2 regions of the Calorimonas adulescens genome follow, and region 1 is predicted to be linked to the other one. Evidence: riboswitches for the same ligand, from Rfam matches in the RefSeq annotation. Region 1 holds a riboswitch; the other holds the start of a gene.
What was found. Region 1 has a riboswitch for thiamine pyrophosphate ahead of thiD (bifunctional hydroxymethylpyrimidine kinase/phosphomethylpyrimidine kinase). Riboswitches for the same ligand answer to the same signal wherever they lie in the genome.
Positions count from the first base shown of each region.

Region 2: another riboswitch for thiamine pyrophosphate. It lies ahead of thiT (energy-coupled thiamine transporter ThiT); the one in region 1 lies ahead of thiD (bifunctional hydroxymethylpyrimidine kinase/phosphomethylpyrimidine kinase).

Region 1 covers NZ_VTPS01000017.1:2,985-10,951, reverse strand. The annotation lists gene FWJ32_RS10345 (thiaminase II/PqqC family protein) at 1-226, opposite strand, end outside; gene thiM (hydroxyethylthiazole kinase) at 289-1,080, opposite strand; gene thiE (thiamine phosphate synthase) at 1,101-1,742, opposite strand; gene FWJ32_RS10330 (MTH1187 family thiamine-binding protein) at 1,748-2,047, opposite strand; gene cytX (putative hydroxymethylpyrimidine transporter CytX) at 2,080-3,267, opposite strand; gene thiD (bifunctional hydroxymethylpyrimidine kinase/phosphomethylpyrimidine kinase) at 3,257-4,048, opposite strand; TPP riboswitch at 4,120-4,224, opposite strand; gene FWJ32_RS10315 (tetratricopeptide repeat protein) at 4,344-6,350, opposite strand; gene FWJ32_RS10310 (sensor histidine kinase) at 6,515-7,885, opposite strand; gene FWJ32_RS10305 (response regulator transcription factor) at 7,878-7,967, opposite strand, start outside.
Region 2 covers NZ_VTPS01000008.1:71,557-79,523, reverse strand. The annotation lists gene sufB (Fe-S cluster assembly protein SufB) at 1-771, shown strand, start outside; gene sufD (Fe-S cluster assembly protein SufD) at 783-1,898, shown strand; gene FWJ32_RS06600 (cysteine desulfurase) at 1,895-3,124, shown strand; gene sufU (Fe-S cluster assembly sulfur transfer protein SufU) at 3,115-3,546, shown strand; tRNA gene FWJ32_RS06590 (tRNA-Arg) at 3,563-3,638, opposite strand; gene FWJ32_RS06585 (MTH1187 family thiamine-binding protein) at 3,861-4,166, shown strand; TPP riboswitch at 4,241-4,343, shown strand; gene thiT (energy-coupled thiamine transporter ThiT) at 4,399-5,043, shown strand; gene FWJ32_RS06575 (DUF8052 family protein) at 5,255-5,767, shown strand; gene FWJ32_RS06570 (carbon starvation CstA family protein) at 5,789-7,429, shown strand; gene ytaF (sporulation membrane protein YtaF) at 7,545-7,967, shown strand, end outside.

The DNA of each region.
Region 1 (7,967 bases):
ATAAGTGTATTTTCACCGCATGGCCAGGCCTTATTTCAAGACCAAACCCCCATCTCTCCGCATATCCCCTGTGCAATTTCAGTTCGTTAATGCTGCTATCAAGCAGATACTTGAAGTCATACATTGCCTCCCTATCGGGACTTTTAGCTATAGCCGCAGCAAATACCCTGGCATAGGATTCAAGGTAAAAGGCGTCCTGAGATATCAGGTACGGCGTCAGGACCATTATGACAAAATAGCCGATGAGAGCGCCTATACCGCTGGATTAAGTTTATACATGCTGTCACCTCATTCTATCTTTACCTTTTTCCCCGCCTTTAACTTTTCTTCCGTGAGATTGTATATCTCGTCAAAGAATGCTGCCCTAAAGCTGCCCGGGCCATTTACCTCCTGATGGGCAGCGGCCAGTTCACCAGCCAGGCCAAATGACGCAAAAGCCGCCACAGTTGCATCAAAGTAGTCCGATTCTGCCCCGCAGAAACAGCCCACCACAGACGTGAGCATACAGCCCGTGCCTGTGATGGTACCCATCATGGGGTGTCCATTGTCCACGTATGCAACCCTCTTCCCATCGGTTATAATATCTGTCACACCGGAGGCGGCAATAATACAGCCGTTATCCATTGCCAGTCTTTTGTAAGACCCTACGTCACCGTGGCCTCCCTCAGCTTCTACCCCCCTGATTTTTCCTCCTGCCCCTGCCAATATCCCTATCTCTGCAATGTTACCCTTTATTACAGAGAGCCTGAGCTCACGCATAATCCTTTTAGCACTCTCCGTCCTCATGGCAGTAGCCCCTGCACCTACCGGGTCCAAAATCACCGGTATGCCTAAAGAATTTGCCGTCCTGCCAGCCATTATCATGGCATCCACCTGTTCCCTCGTGAGTGTGCCTATATTGAGTACAAGAGCCTGAGATGCAGCTACCATCTCTTCAACCTCCTCTATAGCATGTGCCATTACCGGCAGCCCACCTATGGCAAGGGTTATATTAGCGCAGTCATTTACAGTGACTATGTTTGTAATGTGGTGTACCAGTGGTTTCCTTCCCCTGATCCTGTTTAAAAGTCCCTCTATCATATCTATCCCCTCCTAAATGTTCACATAGATTGATTTCTGTCCTTAAACGCCCTCTCTATCTCCTTTATTAGCAGTCTTGCATTTTTCTCTATGTCCCCTGAGAATACAGCAGATACCGTGGATAACCCGTCAACCCCGGTCTTAACCATTACCTCGTAAGCGTTTTCCAGTGTTATGCCCCCTATGGCCACCACAGGTATATCTACCGCCTCTTTAATCATCTTTACCCTCTCCAGACCTATGGCGTCTGATTCCGGCTTTGTTAGAGTGGAGTAGACAGCCCCCACTCCCAGGTAGTCTGCACCGTCCCTCTGGGCCTTAATGCCCTCCTCCACTGTCTTTGCAGATACACCCAGTATCTTCCCCGGCCCTATCATCCTCCTCACCACATCTGCAGGCAGGTCCTCCTGACCCACATGCACCCCGTCGGCATCTACCGCAAGGGCCACATCAACCCTGTCATTTATTATCAGGGGAATATTGTATAAACCTGTCACCTCTTTTACCTTTAATGCCAGCCCATAAAACTCCCGGCCCCCTATGTTCTTTTCCCTGAGCTGTATGATGGTTGCACCACCCTTAATGGCCATCTCCACCGCCTCGACCAGGGTAATGCCATTAAGATATGAACGGTCTGTTACAGCATAAAGCCTTAAGTCCATGTTGCCTACCTCCATTCCTCTTTATATTTTCCTATTTTCTCATCCATGGTTACCCCGTCGGGGCTGTAGTCAATCTTTACCACCGATATAACCCTGTGTACCCCTTCTTTTTCACATATTTCATGCACCTTGCTGACTATACCCAAAAGGGTGTCAAGGTCACCTTCCATGGTTGTCTCCATTGGTCCCACCAGATGCTTAACACCCGTAGCTTTAATGTATTCAATCACCCTGTCCACCACAGAATATACCTTCTCCTCTTCCACCAATGGTATTACCTGAAGGCTAAGGTTTACACTGCTCATGTCTTTCACCTCCCCTCTGGTTACGGTTAACCTCACAATGCCTTTGGTTTAGCGGCCATTTCAGCTTCCCTTATGCCTGCATAAATTATCCCTGTGAGGATTGCATCGGGCAGTGTGACCCCTATGGGTATATCTAATCCCATAATAATATAGTAAAGCACTGACCCAATGACCCATGAAATCAATGCCTCAATGCTGAATTTCGAATTTCTCATATCTGTCTTAAATACAAAGTAGTCTACCAAAAGAACGGCAAAGAGTGGGGCAAACACCGAACCTATGGCATACAGGAAGTTTTCGTACTGTTCCATGGGGAAGAACAGGGCAACCATCATTCCTATCACCCCCATAACAACCGATACCAGTCTCTCATCACCCTTTCTTATGTTGAGAAGCGATACAGCCGAGGAGTACACATCCAGGAAAGTGGTGGTTACTGTGGACATGATGACAATTATCATGGCAAACACACCAAGGTTTGCCTTTAGCATTATGCCTGTAGGGTCATCAGTGCCGAAGGCCAGGCCTGTGGCCAGGCCGATGACATACATCCATGTGCTCCCCAGGAAGTAGCCTGTCCATATAGCTATTGAAGAGCCCCTTTCAGACTCAGCCATCCTGGTATAATCCGAAACCAGGGGCAACCAGGATAGCGGCATTACCACAGCCAGCTCTACACCATGTCCAAAACTCATGCCCCCAGATGCCACTGCCGGCATCCCTCCTTTAAACACAGTATAGCTCATAACTATGGTAAGAACCAGCAGCATAGAAACTGCAATACCGTTTATCACATTGAACCCATAGCTACCCGAATAGAGCCACAGTATCACCAGAAGACCAACCATAAGCGCCCAGAGATGGAAATTATCAAACCCCCATAAACTTATGGAAATAGAATTTAAAGAACGGCCGGCCACTATAATCATTATGGCTGTCCATCCAATAAGCTGCAGAACATTCAATGCCGAAAAAAGATATGAGCCGCATACCCCAAAGGCATACCGCGTAGACTCCATAGAACCTGCCTTTTCCCTAAAGCCAATGATCCCTGCTAGCACGAGAAAGGTATTCCCCAGGATATGCCCCAAGACAATTGCAGCCACACCATTTTTAAAACCGAGCGGAGTGTACAGGGCGCCTGTCATTATCTCCGCCATGGATATGGCTGCGCCAAACCATAGCAGAAACATACTGAAGCTGCTGAGTTTAGTTTTCATTGTCCCACCTCCAGAAGTGGTTTGTGGGCCCCACCCCATGACCAATATCCAGAGAATTTTTTATCGCCCCTGTGATATAATCCTTTGCCCGTTTAACAGATTCAATAAGGTCATAACCCAAGGCCAGGTTTGCTGCTATGGCAGAAGAAAATGTACATCCTGTCCCGTGGGTGTTTCTGGTGTTTACTCTCTCCGATGTTATCTCATAAAATTTGTGCCCATCATAGAATACATCTAAGGCATCACCTGTAAGGTGTCCACCCTTTACTACAACACTCTTTGCCCCAAGCCCTATTATCTTCCTTGCTGCCTCTCTCATGTCTTCTGGCGTCTTTATCACCATGCCAGTCAGTGCCTCTGCCTCCATAAGGTTTGGGGTTACCACAAGGCTCAATGGAATCAGTTTGTCCTTTAAGGCATTCATTGCTTCAGGCTTTAAAAGGTAGCTCCCGCCCTTGGAGATCATAACCGGGTCCAAGACCACTTTCCTCGGACCGTACTTCTTCAAGCCGTCAGCTATGGCACCTATTATCCCTCCACTGGAAACCATACCTATCTTTACTGCGTCAGGATAGAGGTCCTCAAATACTGCCTGCATCTGGAGCGATACCATTTCCGGGCTTATATCCTCTATACCTATAACGCCCCTTGTATTTTGAGCCGTCACCGATGTGATTACGCTCATGCCAAAGACCCCGTGGGCTGAAAATGTTTTAATGTCAGCCTGTATGCCCGCTCCGCCTCCCGAGTCTGAGCCCGCTATTGTCAATGCTAGTTTCATGTTAAACACCCCCAAAATAATTAAACCCACCTGCTGCAGGTGGGTTTTTTAAAAATAAAAAGTGCCCTGTGTAAGGCACTTTCATGCTTTCCTACGCAGGTATTATCCTGACAGGTTCAAGGGTCGGGAACGTGTCCCCTCTCAGCCTCAGTAAAGAAGCTCCCCTAGCATCCATCTAATTAAGTTTTCACTCTATATTATTCTATACTATTTTGCAAATTCCTGCCTCCGGTATAAATTTTTATTGGCTTATGAGGCTACCGCCATCCTTTATATGCTTTTCAACTAAGATAACCTATTTTGTAATGCTCTTAATGAGCCAGTTATCTCCACGTTGTTCAAATGCCACTGTGACCCCGGCAGCCGGGCCATCAACTATCCTCAATGGGCCTTTTTTCTCCACCTCTGGGCTATCAAGCTGCAGCGACCAGCAACCATTTAAAGCAGGCTGTACGAGATTGAGCTCTTTGGCCTTCTCAACCAGGCCTTCATCTGTAACCAAGACCCTCGCAGATTTTTCGTTACCCGTGGAGAGCATATATACGAATTCCACAAGGGTGTCATATGCAGATGGGGCTGTGCGGCTGTCAATAAGCTTATAACTGTCGCCATCTCTCTCCCATGTGTCGATAAAGTGGCGGTGTGGGCCATCATTACTCTCATTAAATATCCTGCCTTTTGCATCGTCTGTATGCCATGAATCACTCTGCAGTGTAAACCGATCAATACCCTGTCCGTCAAAAGCCAATTCGCCGTGGCTGCTCCTCCATTGGTACAGTGGCGGCCTCCAAACAAGCCTCCACCTGTCATTTACAAGCCTCAGCAGAATATAATACGGACGAGGGGTAAGATTGCCAATATATGATGTTTCTATCACCAACCCCATCTCCGTGCTGCCATCTGGCCCCTTGACCACCCTGCTATCATACACAGCAGATGTAAAGGCTGCTTCTGTTGGAAACTCGTTTGAAAAAAAGAGCTGGTGCTTCATCTTACCCTCTTCCCACCAGAAGATCTCATGAGCCTTCATGAGACTTTCGCTCTTGTAGTCTACAAACACAACCCGGTTTATGCCGTTCGCATTGGCGGATACATCCTTGTAGGCAACATCAATATTATTTTCCCCTGTCCATTCCACAAATTTATCCCCATTAAACCTGCCTGCGTACAGCTTTTTAAAATAGTTTTCCACAATATCCACAGTTTTGTACACAGGCAACCTGTTGATAGCCCTCCTGGTTTCTATTTCCATGGACTGTTTTTGAGCTTTTTTGTAATATTCAAGGGCCTTATCGTAGTTCTTCTGGGCCCTGCATATTTCACCCATCCCAAAGTATGCCTTTGCTGCCATCCTTGGTGAAGATACAGGAATCGGCTGCTTCTCATCCACTGGAATAAGTCCTTCATATATGTATGATGCCTCTTCATACCTGCCCATGTCCCTCAAGACATCAGCCTTGAGCAGAAAAAAACTGGTATCATCTGGATAGTCGCTTTTCATCTTGAGACCTGAAGATATTGAAGATAAAGCAGAGTTTAACTGGCCGGCCCGATACTGTGCCAGTCCTAAGTAGTACCAGTACGCCCGCATTTCCGGCATTGTCTTTACCTTATCCTTATAGTATTCCACAACCCTAGGATAATAGGCCCTGTAGACATCGGGTGCACTCTCAAAGTTTTTATCTCTCTCATTCCATCGCATAACCTCAACGCTGTATGCATCCCCTGTATCCTTAGTCCACAGTGCCACCTCCGCAATACCATCCTTGCCATAGTCACCATCAATATCCTCCACATCCATCCTGTGATATGAGGTCCTGTATATATTCTGCAGTGAGTTGCTTCTCCATGTAAATACATCTAAAGCGTTACCTGCTGAGGCTCCTATAGTCCAACCAATGAGGATATCGGCCAGCCCATCCCCTGTCACATCTGCAATTTTAACTGTATCAAAACCATATCCCTTTCCCACATCAGTCCATACAATTTTGTAAGAACCCCCGCTCCTCTTGAGCAAAAACGCCCCTACCTTGCTTTCATCAAATCTGTATGTGGCAAGATATTCAGGGGTCTGGTCGCTATCTACATTTACCGGAAACACAGACACCCCGTCTACATCCTCCAGCTTCGCACCCGCGGGGAGATAGTCCATTACTTCTTTCATATAACCCTGCACACCCTTACCGGATTCTTCCCCCACTGATGGTGGCTTCATGGTAGCACCTGGAGTAGGAAGGCTGGAACAACCACCTATAAATATTAATGCTGATACCAGTGCCAGGCTTATAATACGCTTATGCACGCTATCGCCTCCTGCTTATAATATACTACTTATGCAAAAACAATGGGTTAACAAAGGGTTAAATTTTACTTAAGCAAATATACGGACACGACATATAACACCCGGAGACTCCACTAAAGCAGGCCTGTAATGTGCAGGCGCACCCAAAAACGAAATGGTAAATTTTATGCAGGAAGCTCTATCATCACCGATGTTCCTTCGCCAACCCTGCTCTTTATGTTTATCTTGCCTCCATGAAGCTCAATTATCTCCTTGGATATGGCCAGGCCGAGTCCACTCCCGGAAGCCTTCGCCTTTGCCGTGTAGAACTTTTCTGTTATATGATTTAAATCCCCTTCAGGTATACCGCAGCCTGTATCTTGGACAACAATCCTTGCTATATCCTGTGACTTTTCTGCATATATACCTATCTCCCCGCCGCTGTCAGTAAACTTCAGGGAATTGTCCAGAATATTTATAAGTACCTGTCTAAGCCTGCTGGCATCTCCTTCGATCATAGGTAGGTCATCTAAGTCCACATCCAACCTGATCCCAAGCCTTTCCGCTCTTGGGCGTATCTGGTCAACTGTGGAGATTATCAGTTCCTTGAGATCTACCGGCCCCATATTGAGAGAGATACGTCCTGACTCCAGCTTGCTGAAATCAAGGAGTTTGTTTACCATTACCGTAAGCCTGTCCGTTTCTTTTTCTATTATGTCTAAGCCCTTTTTCATAATTTCCTCGTCTGAGCCTTCTTTTAGTGTGACCACCCATCCTTTAATGGATGTGAGAGGCGTTCTTATCTCGTGAGATACAGAGCTTATAAAGTCATTCTTCATAGTATCCAGTTTTTCCAGTTCTACAGCCGCCTGATTCAAAGTCTCGGCCAGGGTGCCTATCTCATCATTAAATCTCTTGCTCACCCTCACCTTGAAATCTCCAGCGCTTATCTCCTTTGCAGCCCTGGTTATCTCGTCTAGCGGTTTGGTGAGTGTCCATGATACCCATATACCCACTATTACAACTATCGCTACGATAGCAGCGCCAATCTCTATCAGGTTTATTATTATCCTTCTCATGACCTCCTCCACACCCTCAAGAGAGGTAACAAAGCGAATCACTCCCACCACCCTGTTACCCTTCATAAGAGGAGATGAGACAGCCATGACGTCTTCATTGGTATCCATGTATTTGCCCTGATACACGCCAATATTTCCATTTATGGCATCCTGTATATCTTCACTCTCCGCATACTCGAAGTTGCCTATAGAGTCACCCAGGACTATTCCTGACGTGTTCATTACCTGCACCTCAGTGTTGGAAACCTGAGCAAAATCTTCAGAAAGATCCTGAGCCACATATATAAGGTTTGCGTCCTCTATATAGTTTTTAAAAAAGTTGTTGGCAAGCTGAGCCTGCTGGACCATTATCTCTCTTATATTCCCTGTATAATACCTCCATACCCACTCTACAAGGAACCCTTCCAATAGCAGTATAGCGGAAAGGACTATGAAGATATAGGTCCATATAAGCCTGCCTCTTATCCCCTTAAACATCTTCTTCCCCCATCACAAAGCGATAGCCAACCCCCCATACAGTGGCTATGTACCGTGGTTTGGCAGTGTTATCGCATAGTTT
Region 2 (7,967 bases), on a different contig from region 1:
GGCCAGTTTGAACATACCCTCATCATAGTTGATGAAGGTGCAGAAGCCCATTATATAGAGGGCTGTTCAGCACCTCAGTATTCGGTATCCAACCTCCATGCGGGTTGTGTGGAGTTATATGTGAAGAAGGGCGCCAAGCTCCGTTACTCGACCATAGAGAACTGGAGCAAGAATACCTATAACCTGAATACCAAGAGAGCACTTGTGGATGAGGGAGCCAGCATGATATGGGTGTCCGGGTCATTTGGCAGCAAAAAGACCATGCTTTATCCAGCATCCATATTAAGGGGAGAGGGTGCTTCCTCTGAATTCACCAGTATTACTTTCGCAGGTAAGGGCCAGCACTTAGACACGGGATCCAAGATGATTCACTTAGCCCCCAATACCTCTTCCAAGGTGGTATCAAAGAGCCTGTCAAAGGATGGCGGTATAACCAATTTCAGGGGGCTTTTGAAAGTGGGACCCATGGCCACAGGAGTAAAGACTACAGTGCAATGTGAGGGCCTTATGCTGGACGATATATCCCGTTCTGATACCCTGCCCATAATAGAGGTGCAAAACGACTGTGTGGATATGGGGTATGAGGCAAAGGTAGGCAAGATAAGTGACGACAAGATATTCTATCTCATGAGCAGGGGACTTTCAGAGGACGAGGCTAAGGCAATGATAGTCAAGGGATTTGTGGAGCCTATATCCGGTTCACTGCCGTTAGAATACGCTGTGGAACTAAACAGGCTCATAAATATAGAGATGGAAGGCAGTATAGGTTAGGAGGTAGGGGAATGGCAAAACTGGTGGAGAGCAGCTTGATGGAGAAATACAGGGAGACAAACCAGAAGACATATAGTGAACTTGACATGCCAAACTGGAAGAGGTTAAAGTTGGATGGCATTGTAATTCCAGAGTTCAAGAATTATGATAAAATGGAGATAGAAAGTAGAGATGTATCGGTCAGAAATATAATGGACGTTTCCGACGATGAGATTGGAGAACTGGTTCAAGACAGGGCATTTGGTGTAGACCCTAAATTCACAGCCATGGCAGGGGCATACTTTAATACAGGTGCATTTATCAAGGTGCCACAGGGGTTTAACAGCAAGAAACCTGTAATGGTTAATTATATGTCGTCGGGCGATGTCATCATAGACCATAATGTGATCATAGCGGAGCCTTTCAGCAGTGTGGATATAATAATAGGCTATAATGGTGTTACGGAGGACTATTCTTTCCATAATGGCATAACAATGGTTGTGGCAAAGGAAGGTGCAAAAATAAATCTGATAAAGCTTCAGAGACTTTCAGATGCATCATTTAATTTTGACTCAATAATAGGGATAGCCGGCAGGGACTCATCGATAAACTGGACTGTCATAGAGATGGGCTCGTATAAGAGCGCGGTAAACTATACATCATATATGGAGAATCCAGGCTCTGAGAACATGGCAAAGGGCATATTCTTTCTTGATGGTAAGAGAGGGTTGGATATGTCATTTAAGGTTTACCACATTGCACCAAATACAGTGAGTGATATAGATATAAGGGGGGCACTAAAGGATGAGGCCTATTCAGTGTTCAGGGGCGACCTGGATATAAGGAGAGGGGCAAAAAAGTCTAAAGGCAATGAGAAAGAGAGTGTGCTTCTCCTGGACAGGTCAGTAAGGTCTGACGCCATACCTGCCCTGAAATGTGCCGAGGAGGATGTGGAGGCCGGACATGCTGCCAGTTGTGGTGAGCTCAATGAAAATACACTTTATTATATGATGAGCAGAGGGCTCAGCCTTGATGAGGCCAGGATGCTTCTGGTTGAGGCCAGTTTCAACCCTGTGATTGATGTTATACCTGACGATGAGATTAGAGAGTCTGTAAAGGAAGCTGTTAAGAGGAGGCTTATAAGGTGATAGATGCCAGAAAGATAAGGGATGACTTTCCAGTTCTGCAGATAAAGCCCTATGGGAAGAACTTGATATATTTTGACAATGCGGCCACCACGCAGAAACCGGAGTCTGTCATAAAGGCTATAGAGAATTATTATTCATCTATGAATGCCAACGTCTACAGGAGCGCTCACTACTTGAGCGGCCTGGCCACCAACGCCTATGAGCAGGCGAGGAACAGGGTGGCTAAATTCATCAATGCAGGTAGTGAAAGCACTGTTATATTCACCAGGAATGCCTCTGAGTCTATAAACTTGGTGGCATATACGTGGGCAATGGAGAATATAGGCGAGGGAGATGAAATAATACTGAGCGTGGCTGAACACCACAGCAATATGCTTCCATGGCAGATGGTAGCGGATAAGAAGGGCGCCAGACTGAGATATGTCTATTTAGACAAAGAGGGCAGGCTGGATATGTCCTCTTTTAGAGAGATGCTAACAGGCAAGGTAAAACTGGTGGCGCTTCAGCATGTCTCCAACGTGTTGGGGATCATAAACCCCGTTGAAGAAATTACAGAGATGGCTCACAAAGCAGGTGCCATGGTCCTCATAGATGGAGCCCAGAGCGTGCCGCACATGAAGGTAGATGTAAAGAGCATAGGCTGTGACTTCTTTGCCTTTTCGGGGCACAAGATGCTGGGCCCTATGGGTATTGGTGTCCTATATATAAGAAAAGAGCTCTTAAGCAGTATACCCCCATTCCTGAGAGGCGGCGAAATGATTGACGAGGTCTACGAGGACAGGTCTACCTTTGCAGAGCCACCTTTAAAATTTGAGGCCGGTACGCCCAATGTAGAGGGGGCTGTCGGACTTTCGGCTGCCATAGAATACCTTGAAGGCATAGGGTTAGACAATATCCGCAATCATGAGTTAGAGCTCACACAGTATGCCCTGGAAAAGATAAGGGAGATAGACTCGGTAGAGATATACGGGCCCCTGGACACAAGAGACAGGGGAGGGGTCATATCCTTTAACGTGGCTGATATTCACCCCCATGATGTCTCCACTATACTGGACCAGGATGGGATAGCCATAAGAAGCGGACATCACTGTGCACAGCCCCTTATGAGATATTTAGGTGTACCGGCCACATGCAGGGCAAGTTTCTATATCTATAACGACAGAGAAGAAGTTGATGCCTTTATAGAGAGCTTGAAAAATGTGAGGAAGTGGTTTAAATGGAGCTAAATCAGCTTTATTCAGAGATAATACTGGAGCATTATCAGAATTCACCAAATAAGAAGAAAATGGAGGATGCCGATATAGAGGAGAAGGGCCACAACCCACTCTGTGGCGATGTCATCACCATCTACCTGAAGATGGATGGAGATGTCATAAAGGACGCCTCATTTACAGGCCAGGGGTGTGCCATAAGCCAGGCCTCAACATCCATGCTCATAGACCTTATAAAAGGCAAAAAGCTTGAGGAAGCTAAAAAACTCATACAGGAGTTTACGGACATGCTCTATAAGAAAGATGTGAACCTGGATGACCTGGGTGATGCCCAGGCCCTTGCCGGGGTAGCTGACTTTCCAGCGCGTGTGAAATGCGCCCTCCTGCCGTGGAAGACACTGGAGGAAGTTGTCGAAGAAAAAGAAGAGGGAAAATAAGTAGGCGGTTAAATACTGGTGCGCCTGACAGGAGTCGAACCTGCGGCCTTCTGATCCGGAGTCAGACGCTCTATCCACTGAGCTACAGGCGCACACTACATACTATAATATCACAAATTCACTTGAGGTTCAATTGCTTTAAATATACAACCTTTTGTTGGGCATTGGTTACTTGATATGTTTAGATAAGACGAAGACAAACTCTTACAAAAAACAGGGGTTATAAAGACTTTTAATAACTTGAAATGCAGTAAAGATAAAGGTTTCAAGTTATGCAAAGGCTTAATTTATTAAATATAATGGGAGGGATAGATATGGCCATAGCTGAGGTTGTAATAGTACCACTTGGTACAGGCTCTACAAGCCTTTCCAGCTATGTGGCTGCCTGTGAAGATGTACTGAGAAAAGAGAAGGATATAAGGTATCAGCTCACGCCCATGGGTACAGTAATAGAGGGTGACGTTCATAAGATTGTGGATGTGGTTATGAGGATGCATGAGGTACCCTTTGAAAAGGGGGCATTGAGGGTCTCTACTACCCTCCGTATTGATGACAGGAGAGATAAAGAGGCCACCATGGAGCAGAAGGTGATATCAGTACTGCGAAAGCAGGAGGTTTAAGGATAAAAGTTACTTATTTGTTATTGAATATTGTATTATAGTGTATTATAATAAGTGTTGAAAATTTAAGAGACTGTGTCCGCTGGGGGAGCGTTATGCTGAGATCGTAGAGTATTCTACGGACCCCTTGAACCTGTCCAGGTAATGCTGGCGTAGGGAAAGCGGGTTTCCGCCGTAACCTACAGGTTGCGGTTTTTTATTTAGCGGCACGGCCTCGAAAGGAGGCTTTTTTATGTTAAACTATCTTGCATCAATATTTGGTGATTTTGCAGAGATCCGTTCTGCAACCATTGCTGTTCTCTTAATACTGGTAGCTGCAGCGGCTTTGTTCCATTTCTACAGGGACAGGCTCAAGTTTGACACAAGGACCATCGTGTATGGAGGAGTCTGCATAGCAATTTCATTTCTTCTATCCTATATCAGGTTTTACCACTGGCCGCAGGGAGGGTCTATAACCCCCGGCAGTATGCTGCCGCTCTTTATATATGCATACTATTTTGGACCGGTTGCGGGTATCACGGCAGGAGCTGCATACGGTATACTTCAACTCATACAGGACCCGTATATACTTCATTGGGCACAGGTGCTTTTAGACTACCCACTGCCCTTTGCAGCGCTTGGCCTGGCCGGATTTTTTAAGGATAATTTCAGGCTGGGAATACTGGTAGGGGGCTTTGGGAGGTTTTTCTTTCACTTCCTCTCCGGTGTTATATTTTTCGGTTCATATGCGCCTCCGGGGATGAGCCCTTTTGCTTACTCCATAGCGGTCAACGGGTCCATAATAGGCACGGAGGTTGCCATATGCTTTGCAATATCACTTATACCCCAATTTTATAACGCTGTCCAGAACCTCAGACGCAGTATAATAAGAGCATAAAATGCTGTAGCACGAAGTACCGCCTCAAAGAGAGGCGGTTTTTGTATCCATGGTCTTCTTGTATACATAAGATAATGTCAAATACTAAACAAAATGAATAAGCAAAATTGATTTTTATTTTTTAAAAATGCAGGAATTCCCGCTACAATGTAGAATATATAAAGTAGAATACATAAAAAGGAAAATAATTGCTTTGACGGGGTGCATACAGATGGGAAAGGATGAATATCTGGACTTGTTAGAGAAAAGACACAGTGTCTATTATGATGTATACAGAGACCACGAGCTGGATGGCCAGCTTCTAGATATATATGCAGAGTTTCATATGAGGAATGAGAGGTACTTTTTGATAGATGTGCTGGATGCATACGAGACCCATGAGTACAGGCTCGTGAAATATTATGAAGATCTAAGGCTTGATAATGCAGCAGAGTTTGGCACATGGTTGAAAGAGCAGGTCGAGGTCCTCATTAAACCGCATACGGAGCATATGTGCACCATATTGACTGGAGTAATGGTAACTGACAGAGGTATTAACAGGGATGTAGAGAAATTTATCAAAAGTTACAGGTATACAAGATACTACATGTTTGGGATAAAAGGATGGGGAGAAATAAGGCTTTTAGCTGTTGACCTTGCTTCCAATAGGGTGGCGGCAAACAGGAAGGGAAGAGAGGTGATAAAGGATTTTATGATTCCGATGCCAAAGCCCAATTATTTATAATAAAGGGAGGGAAATGTTTTTATGAGTGCAGTAATTTTGCTTGTAGGTGCTATTATTCTACTCGTATTGGCTTATATCTTTTATGGCGGTTGGCTTGCAAAGCAATGGGGACTTCAGCCGGACAAGGATACACCGGCACACACCATGTATGATGGAGTGGACTATGCCCCGGCAAAGGCGCCTGTCCTTCTGGGCCATCACTTTGCCTCCATAGCCGGTGCAGGTCCTATAAACGGGCCTATCCAGGCTGCCATATTCGGCTGGGTGCCAGTAACACTCTGGATTCTTATAGGCGGCATATTCATGGGAGCGCCCCATGATTTTGGTTCACTTCTTGCATCATTGAGGCATAAGGGCAAGTCCATAGGTGATATCATAGAGGTGAATGTTGGCTTGACAGCAAAGAGGCTGTTCCTTTTGTTTTCCTGGTTGACACTGGTACTTATAGTAGCAGCCTTTGCAAACATAGTTGCCGATACCTTTGTTGCAACACCGCAGGCAGCTACAGCCTCTCTCTTGTTTATACCCCTTGCTGTAGCCTTTGGCTTTAGTGTATACAGGAGAAATGCGTCACTTGGCTTGAGTACCGTGTTGGGTGTGGCAGTTTTGGTGTTATGTATATGGATAGGTTATATAGCCCCGCTGTCCCTGCCTAAGACCACATGGATAATCATCCTTGCTGTATATATTGTAGTTGCTTCTGTCATGCCCGTGTGGATACTCCTGCAGCCAAGGGACTACTTGAACTCTTTTCTTCTTTATGGAATGATGATTGGCGGTGTTATTGGTATACTGCTTTATAACCCGAGGATTCAACTTCAAGCGTTTACAAGCTTTAAGGTGGGTACGCAATATCTATTTCCGATGCTGTTTATCACCATAGCCTGTGGTGCTATATCGGGTTTCCACTCACTGGTGGCCTCTGGTACCACAGCAAAACAACTTGACAGAGAAGGAGATGCCAAGGTAATAGGCTATGGCTCGATGCTGATTGAAAGTGCTCTGGCCATAATTGCAACGATAACCGCTGCATACCTTACGGGGGATAAATTTACAGAGCTTATGAAGTTTGGTCCCACTAATGTATTTGCTGATGGATTAGGTACATTTATGACTAGCTTTGGTGTAAATCAGGTTGTAGGGAAAACATTTGCTGCATTGGCTGTTTCTGCCTTTGCCATGACTACACTGGATACAGCTACAAGGCTTGGAAGGTTTGCTTTCCAGGAGTTCTTTGAGAATATATCAGAGTCTGGAGAGATAGTGGTATCTTCTAACCCTGTGGCAAAATTCTTTAGTGACAGGTATGTTGCCTCTATAATTACAGTGGTACTTTCAGTAGTTCTTGCGTTTACAAGCTGGAAGGTTATATGGCCTATATTTGGTGCTGCTAATCAGCTCCTTGCAGCAGTTGCGCTGCTGGCTGTGGCTGCATGGCTTGCCAATGCAAGGAGGAACAATACTATGCTTATAATCCCTATGATATTTATGTTCATAGTTACTTTGACAGCCCTTGCACTTTTGATTCAGTCTAATATTGCCTCTGGTAACTATATACTGGTGGTATTTGCTGTCCTGCTGTTTATCCTAGCTATACTATTAATACTTCAGACCTATGGAGTACTTACTGGCAAGAATAGAAAGGAAGGTGTGGCAAGATAGACAAAGGGCCTGCCGAGAGGCAGGCCTTTTGCATAATAGTTTAATCACAAGATAACACCCTTAGGCGTAATATGAAAATAGCTTTATAGTAAATGGGGTGTGCAACTTGGAGTTTATGGTTATACTTGCCCTGGCATTGAGCATAGATAGCCTCTGCGTCGGCCTTTCGTATGGTATGAGGGGGATTGCCATCCCCTTTGTGCCGCTCTTGGCCGTCAGTTTAATATCCAGCATGGCAACATTTATAAGTATGTATATTGGAAGTGGCCTGGCCGTTTTTTTAAATCCACAAGCTGCAAAGATGCTGGGCGCCATTATATTGATAGGGGTTGGCATATACGTCTTAACATCAGCGATAAAGGAGGGGCAGGCAGGCCAGAAAGAAGCTGAATTGCTCACTATCAGGCTGAATTTTATAGAAATAACAGTAAAGGTTATTGAGCAGCCATTGAAAGCCGATCTGGATAATTCTGGCACCATAAGCACTGTGGAGGCAGCCTTCCTTGGCATAGCTCTGGCAATGGATGCCTTTGGAGCC